Regions from separate parts of the Clostridium neonatale genome, predicted to be linked through region 2. Evidence: a T-box and tRNA genes for the amino acid it is inferred to sense, from the RefSeq annotation. Region 2 holds a T-box; the other holds one or more tRNA genes.

Region 1 (4,438 bases), on a different contig from region 2:
TTATTTTCTAATTCTGATAAAATTTCACCGTATTTTTTATGTTGTCTTTCTTGTAATAATTGATTTATAACTGAATCTTTAACTTCATCAAAACTCTTTGCAGAAGCTTCATTCTTCTCTTCAACTAATACTAAATGATATCCAAATTGAGTCTTAACCGGATTAGTTACTACCCCTATTTCTGATTCGAATGCTGCTTTTTCAAACTCAGGAACCATCATTCCTTTTGAGAATGCTCCTAAATTTCCGCCTTGTTCTTTTGAAGGACATGTAGAATACTTTTTAGCTGCTTCTTCAAATGTTAATGATCCATTTGTGATTTCTTCTTTGATTTTAGAAGCTTCTTCTTCCGTAGTAACTAGTATATGTTTAGCTGATACAGTTGCTGGTTCAGAAAATGTATCCTTATTTTCTTCATAATATTTGTTAGCTTCTTCATCTGTTATAGTTATATCTGCTAAGACCTTATTTATAGCCATAGACGTTAATACCTCTTTTGCTATAGCTTCCATTTGCATTTTATATTCTTCTGTTTGATCTAATGCAATTTCTTTTCCGAATTTATTCATTAATTCAAATGATATTAATTGTTCTAATAATTGTTTTTTTCCTTGTTCACTTTGAAACATTGCTCTTCTGTCTTCTGGATATCTGTTTATTACAGCATTTAAGTCCTTTTCTGTTATTTCATAACCTGCAGCAACTGCTAACACTTTATTTTCCATGTGAATTCTCCTTTAAAATAAAATTTATATACCTTTTCATTTTAACAGTATATACATATACTAACAAGAATATAATAAATTTATTGCCTTTTTTTGATCAAAAATATGTTTTTGTATATACATTCTCCAAAGTGTTATAATAACCATGGGTGATATTTTATGTCTGAAATACTAAAAAACGATTGGAAAAACTATTTAAATACTGAATTTGAAAAAGACTATTATTTAAAATTAAGAGAATTTTTAAAAAACGAATATAATTCTAAAGTAATTTATCCTAATATGTATGATTTATTTAATGCCTTACATTTTACAAGTTATGAGGATACAAAGGTTGTCATATTAGGCCAAGATCCATATCACGGGCCTAAACAAGCACACGGATTAAGTTTTTCTGTTAACCCTGGAGTTAAGACACCACCATCTTTAGTTAATATTTATAAAGAACTACATGATGATTTAGGTTGTTATATTCCTAATAATGGCTACTTAAAGAAATGGGCTGATCAAGGAGTATTATTATTAAATACAGTATTAAGCGTAAGAGCTGGTGAAGCCAATTCTCATAGAAATAAAGGATGGGAACAATTCACTAATAGAGTTATAGAAGTTCTAAACCAAAAAGAAACTCCTATAGTATTTATATTATGGGGTAATAATGCTATATCAAAAACTAGTTTAATAACAAATCCAAAGCATTTTATAATTAAATCAGTACATCCTAGTCCTTTGTCTGCATCAAGAGGATTCTTTGGTAGTAAACCTTTTTCTAAAGCAAATGAGTTTTTGATATCAACAAATCAAAAACCTATTGATTGGCAAATAGAAAATATTTAATATTATTAATAATGGAGGAAATTCAATGAATTATACATTTACTTTCAAAGATAAAGAATATGTATTATCAAAAGAAAACTGTGAAGGAATTTTTTTTAATGATGATGAAATAGAAAATTTTAATTTAGAATTAATATTAGATATATTAATTAACTCTGACGAAGTTGATTTTTCAAAAGAATATTATACTGGACAATGTACCTGTAAGAAGCAAGAGCCATTAAACAAAGCTTATTGCTATTTAGAATATCATTTCTATATTTATACAAAAGATGATAAATACATTATTAGCACTATTTCTAGTGATTATGAAAACACTTCCTTCAATAAATTATTTAGCACAGGAAAAATTGATAATAGTTATATTGTCAGCATTGCTGTATGTCCTGAATGTGGGACTTATTCTATTGAAGTTAATCAATGTGAAGTATAAAAAACAAATTTATGTACATAACAATAATAAGTATTTAATTAAATCAAGTAATAGGATGCATTAAACCTAATAAATGCATTCTATTTTTATAAACTATTTTCAAATATAAAAAAGCACTAACATACGTTAGTGCTTTTGGTGGCTCGAACTGGAATCGAACCAGTGACACGAGGATTTTCAGTCCTCTGCTCTACCGACTGAGCTATCGAGCCATATTACCTGGCAACGTCCTACTCTCCCACACAGTTTCCCATGCAGTACCATCGGCGCTATAGACCTTAACTTTCCTGTTCGGAATGGGAAGGAGTGTTACCTCTATGCCGTCATCACCAGATCACAAGTAGTATTATATCGAGATAATAATATTATGTCAACACATTTTTTAAAAGTTTTTTATTTTTTATATAAATACTGTTAACTAACTAAACTTCTATCTCTATATTTAATGTTTCTAAACTCAATTTTTTCTTTATTGAATAATTTATATATTTCATTAATATTATTTTTTATATGCTGAAATTTTTACCTAATGAAATCAATACTTTTAATGTATTAATTTATAATAAAAGAAGAGCTAAAATAAACTGATTTTAATATCAACCAATTTTTATGCTCTACTCTTATCTATCTAACCACTTGTTCATTTTATTATAGTATTATTCTTCGAAAGGATACTTAATTCCCCAATTATTTCTTAATTTATCCATTAATCTCATTATTATAAGTGTCTCTGAATGTGGCATTTCAATGCATTCTAATTCTCCATTCTTTATTGCCTTAATAGAAGCTTCCACCTCATATTCATATCCTGTTATTTGCTTTGGAGTCTTATATTCATCAATTAAATTTCCATCTAATGAATATATCTTTATCCCTTCACAATTATTGATATTCTCAACTTCAATATAACCTTTACTACCATATATAATTCCTCTTCTATCAGTACGTGACATCATGGTGCTATGAAGAATCGCCATTCTATTATTCTCATAATATAATGTTATACTATTTTGCGCATCCACGCCTGTATCAGTTTTTATTACAGTTGATGATATATCTTTTATGTTATTTCCAAAAACCATAGATGCAAAATTAAGCGTGTACACCCCTACATCAAGTAAAGACCCTCCCGCAAGATTTGGGTCAACAAGTCTTGGAACATTATTGATTCTATATCCTAAATTAGCTGTTAATGAGTGCAACTCACCTATTACATCACTCTCTAATATATCATCTAAAGTTTTTCTCATTGGCATATATCTAGTCCATATAGCTTCAGTAATAAATAGATTTTTTTCTTTTGCAATTTCAAATAATTCTTCTGCCTGCTTTTCATTTATAGTAAAAGCTTTTTCGCAAAGTACATGTTTTCCGTTATTCAAACAAAGCTTAGCATGTTCATAATGTAATGAATGTGGTGTTGCAATATATACAAGCTCTACTTCTGGATCTTTTATCATTTCCTCATAAGACCCATATGCTTTAATAACTCGAAATTCTTTTGCAAATTTCTGTGATTTCTTATAATCTCTTGATGCTATTGCATAATTTATAGCATTATCCATTTTACTTATTGTATAGGCCATTTGCCTTGCTATTGAGCCTGCACCTAATATTCCAATATTCATATAAATTTCCTCCATTTTATTTTCTTAAATATAAATTACTCTAGTTTAATATAAGTATTTTCATAGATTAATCTATTTTTTCTACTCATTTACTCCAATAATATCTTGTAATTCCTCTTTACTTACAGCATGATGATTTCCACAATTATTTCCAAAATACATTCCGTTCTTAATAGGTGCAATTAAAAAGCCTGCTACTACACCTCCCAAAAAACAGGATATCCCTAATAATATCTTTTCATTTTTTTTCATAATAGATTTCCTCCGATGAAATATTTATAAATCTATTATACATTAATTAAATACATTCTTATCTATATTTCAAACGTCAGTTTATTTTATTTTTTTATTTATTTGTGACATAATAAAATTAATAAATACAATTTATGGAGATGATTTAATGAATACTAAAATAGAACAATTAACTCAAATTTTAAAAGAAAGTAAAAATATAGTATTCTTCGGTGGCGCTGGAGTAAGTACTGAATCTAATATTCCAGATTTCAGAAGTTCAAATGGATTATGGAATGAGAATCTTAAAATAAATTTCACTCCTGAACAACTTGTATCTCATACATTTTTTATGAAATATCCAGATGAATTTTTTAAATTCTATAAGGACAAATTAATATATCCTGAAGCTAGACCAAATACTGCTCATATGGCTTTGGCTAAACTTGAGGATATTGGTAAGCTTAAAGCTATTGTAACTCAAAATATTGACGGTTTACATCAGGCTGCTGGATCTAAAGTCGTTTATGAATTGCACGGATCTGTACTTAGAAATTACTGCATGAAGTGTCATGCATTTTATG
Region 2 (4,438 bases):
GGACCTTTGACAGTTTTATTTGCTATTATTAATAGAAATAAGAAAAAAGGATATAAATATCCGGAAGGAAAAATACTAATTGGATAGGGGAATGATTAAAATGTCAAAAAAGCAATTTCTTATTATAGGATTAGGTAGATTTGGATCCTCTATAGCAAAAACAATATATGAACTAGGCCATGATGTGCTGGCAATTGATAAAGATGAGGAAAAAGTACAAGAAATTTCAGATTATGTAACTCATGCAGTGCAAATGGATTCAACGGATGAAAGCATACTGAAAACTTTAGGTGTAACAAACTTTGATGTGGCAGTAGTTACTATAGGATCTAACTTACAAGATAGTGTAATGGCTACTCTTATTTTAAAGGAATTAGGAGTAAAATATATAATAGCAAAAGCTAATAATGAACTACATGCAAAAGTATTAACGAAAATAGGGGCGGATAAGGTTGTTCTTCCTGAAAGAGATATGGGTACAAGAGTTGCTCACAATCTTGTTTCTTCAAATATATTGGATTATATAGAATTATCCGAGGAATACAGCATATTAGAGATAGAAGCAATTAAAGAATGGTTTAATAAGTCACTAAAAGAGATTGAAATTAGAAAAAAACATGGGATAAATGTTGTTGCTATAAAGAGAGGAGAAAAGGTTAATATATCACCTTCAGCAGAAGATATTATAAAAGAAAATGATGTTTTAGTTGCTCTTGGAAGTGCTAAAGATCTTAATAAATTTGAAAGTATGATTTCAAGAAAAAATAAGTAGAGGTGTAAATTTGATTTTTATAGAAAGTAAAGAAAATAATTTATTTAAAGAAACTAAGAAGCTTAAAGAAAGAAAACATAGAAATAGAAATAATAAATATATAATTGAGGGCTTTAGATTGATAGAAGAAGCATTTAAAGCTGATTTGCCTATTGAATATTTAATTATAACTAAAGAAGAAAATGAAAAAATGACTACATATATTGAAAAATATTTAAAGGATGATATAAAGATTTATTTGATGAGCGATAGTTTGTTTAAAGAATTAATTTCAACAGAGCAACCTCAAGGTATACTTGCTGTAGCTAATATGCAAAATAATTATTTAAAAGAAAATGGAAGCTTCTATTTATTATGTGATAAAGTTCAGGATCCGGGGAATCTTGGTACAATAATTAGAACGGCACATGCTGCAGGTGTAGATGGAATTATACTTACTAAAGGTACTGTTGACATATATAATGAGAAAACTATAAGATCAACAATGGGATCTTTATTTTATATACCAGTTGTTTATGATGATGAGAATTTATCTTTAGTAAAAAAGCTAAAGGAAGAAAGTTTTAAAATACTAGTAACATCATTAGAGACGGATAAGGATTTTTATGAAGAAGATTTGAAAGGAAGAATATTATTAACTGTTGGTAATGAAGGAAACGGAGTTAGTGATGAAATTTACGAAATTGCTGATACAAAGGTAAAAATACCTATGCCTGGTAATGCTGAATCCTTAAATGTTGCAATAGCTACTTCAGTAATAATATATGAAAAAATTAGACAGGAAAGATGTAAAAATTAAAAAATAATATTGATATTTTTAAATTTTATTTGTATAATGAATTATATTAATTGCATATAAAAAACGTTGAATGAGAAAAGTAGATATTATGAAGTTTTAAGGGAGAGAAGGTCATAGACTGTAAGCCTTCTTAAATGAATTGATATTGAAGTTCACTCAGGAGTTCCAGTTGTGAAATTATAGTAGTGACTGGCGGCAAAAAAAGTCGTTAATTAAATTAAGTTGGGTTAATCTTGAGTAAGAAAACCAATTAGGGTGGTAACGCGATAATTCGTCCCTTTCTGTATGAAGGGGCGATTTTTTTATGCAAATTTATAAATTATCAATTTTATATGAAATTGAACTTGTTTGAAAGGAGAAAAATAATGAAAGAAAAACTTAAAGAATTACAAGAACTTGCATTAAAGAAAATTGAAGATGCTAAAAGCAGTAGCGATTTAGAAGAAATAAGAGTAAAGTTCTTAGGTAAAAAAGGAGAACTTACTACAATATTAAGAGGTATGGGTCAAGTGTCTCCAGAAGAAAGACCTATAGTTGGTAAATTGGTTAATGAAGCTAAAGCAGCAATAGAAACAAAACTTGAAGAAATAGTTAATTCTATTAAAGAAAAAGAAAAAGCTAATAAACTTGCTAATGAAACTATTGATATTTCACTTCCAGGAAAGAAAAAAGTTATAGGAAAAAGACATCCTCTTGATTTAACACTTCAAAAAATGGAAGAAATCTTTATTTCAATGGGATTTACAATTGAAGAAGGTCCAGAAGTAGAACTTGATCACTATAATTTTGAGGCTTTAAATATTCCAAAGAATCATCCAGCCAGAAGTGAACAAGATACTTTCTATATTAATGACAATATAGTTTTAAGAACTCAAACTTCACCAATTCAAATTAGAACAATGGAAAAACAAACTCCACCAATAAAGATGATATCTCCAGGAAAAGTTTATAGATCAGATTCAGTAGATGCTACTCACTCACCTATATTCTATCAAATGGAAGGCCTTGTAATTGATAAAGGTGTTACTTTTGCAGATTTAAAAGGGACTTTAGAGCTATTTGCGAAGAAGATGTTTGGAGATAAGGTTCAAACTAAATTTAGACCTCATCATTTCCCATTTACAGAACCATCAGCTGAAATGGATGCAACTTGCTTTGTATGTGGCGGAGAAGGATGTAGAGTATGTAAAAACAGTGGTTGGATAGAACTTTTAGGTTGTGGTATGGTTCATCCAAATGTTCTAAGAAATTGTGGGATTGATCCAGAAGTTTATAGTGGATTTGCTTTTGGATTTGGTGTAGATAGAATGGTTATGCTTAAGTATGGTATAGATGATATAAGATTATTATATGAAAGTGATATGAGATTTTTAAATCAATTTTAGATAATATTTTATTTTAGAGGAAATTTGAATTCTTGGGAAATCATTAATAAAAGTGTGAAGTATAAATATTATAAAAAATTTTCTTTAATAGCTAAAGTTTTGCAATAAAAAAATATATATTCCTAAGAATATAAGAATATAAGAATATAAGAATATAAGAATATAAGAATATAAGAATATAAGAATATGCTTATTTTATGGGGGCAGAAGGGATTCTTTTAGTGGAAACACATACTCATATACGTTTAAATAGGAACGTATCACATTGTTGTGATGCGGGCTTTACCACTAAGCCGTATCTAGCTAAGTGGTAAATGCCACCGATTCGCACCAAATACAAGATTTTGGATCTCTGCTTAAGGAAACATCTTCATCAGTAGATGAAGATGGGCCATACTGCTAGACTCGTACATCACCAAGCATTATATGCCAAAGAGTAGATATTGTTAACTTGGGGAATTTTGTTATTTGATGTGCTTTGAGGTAAGTAATAAAATAAAAAAATGGAATTTTAATAAAGATTTCAAAAACTCAATGTACTTTGACTATAAATGCAAGTATATATGAAAATTAGTTATTTGTACATTGAAAAAAAGGAGGATATAAAAATGAAAGTACCATTTACTTGGTTACAAGATTACGTTGATATAAATGTAAGTCCTAAGGAGTTAGGAGATAAATTAACATTAACAGGTTCTCAGCTTGAAGAAGTAATAATTCAAGGAGATACTATTGATAAAGTAGTTACAGGAAAAATTACAAAGATTGAAAAGCATCCAGATGCAGAAAAATTAAGTATCTGTCAAGTTAATATTGGAAGTGAAGAAATTCAAATAGTAACAGCTGCTACTAATATGAAAGAACAAGATGTTGTTCCAGTTGCACTTCATGGTTCAACGTTAGCAGACGGAACTAAAATAAAGAAGGGGAAGCTTAGAGGAGAAGTATCGAATGGTATGTTCTGCTCAGAAGAAGAACTTGGAATTGCTGGAGATGAGCCTGTACATGGATTGATGATATTACCACAAGATACTGCTCTTGGAGTTGATATTAAAGAAATCTTGGGATTAAATAAAGCTATATTGGATTTTGATATAACTTCAAACAGACCAGACTGCTTAAGTATGGTTGGTATGGCAAGAGAAACTGCAGCCGCACTTAGAACTTCGTATAAAATGCCAAACTTGGACTATAAAGCTGAGTGTAGTATAAATATAAATGATGAATTAAAGGTAGAAATTAAAGATGATCTTTGCTACAGATATATGGCGAGAGGAGTAAAAAATGTTAAAATTGCTCCGTCACCAAGCTGGATGCAAGAAAGACTTCTTGAAGCTGGAGTAAGACCAATAAATAATATTGTTGATATAACTAACTTTGTAATGCTTGAAATTGGTGAGCCGATGCATGCATTTGATAAAAGAGAGCTTACAAATAATAAGATAGTTGTTGAAAGAGCTAAAGAAGGTGAAAAGTTCACTA

The links. A T-box is a leader RNA that pairs with one kind of tRNA and senses whether it is charged. The one in region 2 lies ahead of pheS (phenylalanine--tRNA ligase subunit alpha), so its partner is inferred to be a tRNA-Phe.
Region 1: it has a tRNA-Phe gene. The T-box ahead of pheS (phenylalanine--tRNA ligase subunit alpha) is inferred to sense a tRNA for this amino acid. The anticodon was not compared.

The regions. Positions count from the first base shown of each region.
Region 1 is NZ_UICR01000003.1:348,840-353,277, forward strand. Features, by position in the region: gene CNEONATNEC86_RS19770 (peptidylprolyl isomerase) at 1-725, opposite strand, end outside; gene CNEONATNEC86_RS19775 (uracil-DNA glycosylase) at 885-1,562, shown strand; gene CNEONATNEC86_RS19780 (DUF3785 family protein) at 1,588-1,995, shown strand; tRNA gene CNEONATNEC86_RS19785 (tRNA-Phe) at 2,132-2,207, opposite strand; rRNA gene rrf (5S ribosomal RNA) at 2,213-2,329, opposite strand; gene CNEONATNEC86_RS19795 (Gfo/Idh/MocA family protein) at 2,652-3,623, opposite strand; gene CNEONATNEC86_RS21360 (hypothetical protein) at 3,705-3,875, opposite strand; gene CNEONATNEC86_RS19800 (NAD-dependent protein deacylase) at 4,024-4,438, shown strand, end outside.
Region 2 is NZ_UICR01000001.1:1,956,751-1,961,188, forward strand. Features, by position in the region: gene CNEONATNEC86_RS09055 (TrkH family potassium uptake protein) at 1-87, shown strand, start outside; gene CNEONATNEC86_RS09060 (potassium channel family protein) at 101-772, shown strand; gene CNEONATNEC86_RS09065 (TrmH family RNA methyltransferase) at 783-1,571, shown strand; T-box leader at 1,629-1,853, shown strand; gene pheS (phenylalanine--tRNA ligase subunit alpha) at 1,937-2,956, shown strand; gene pheT (phenylalanine--tRNA ligase subunit beta) at 3,565-4,438, shown strand, end outside.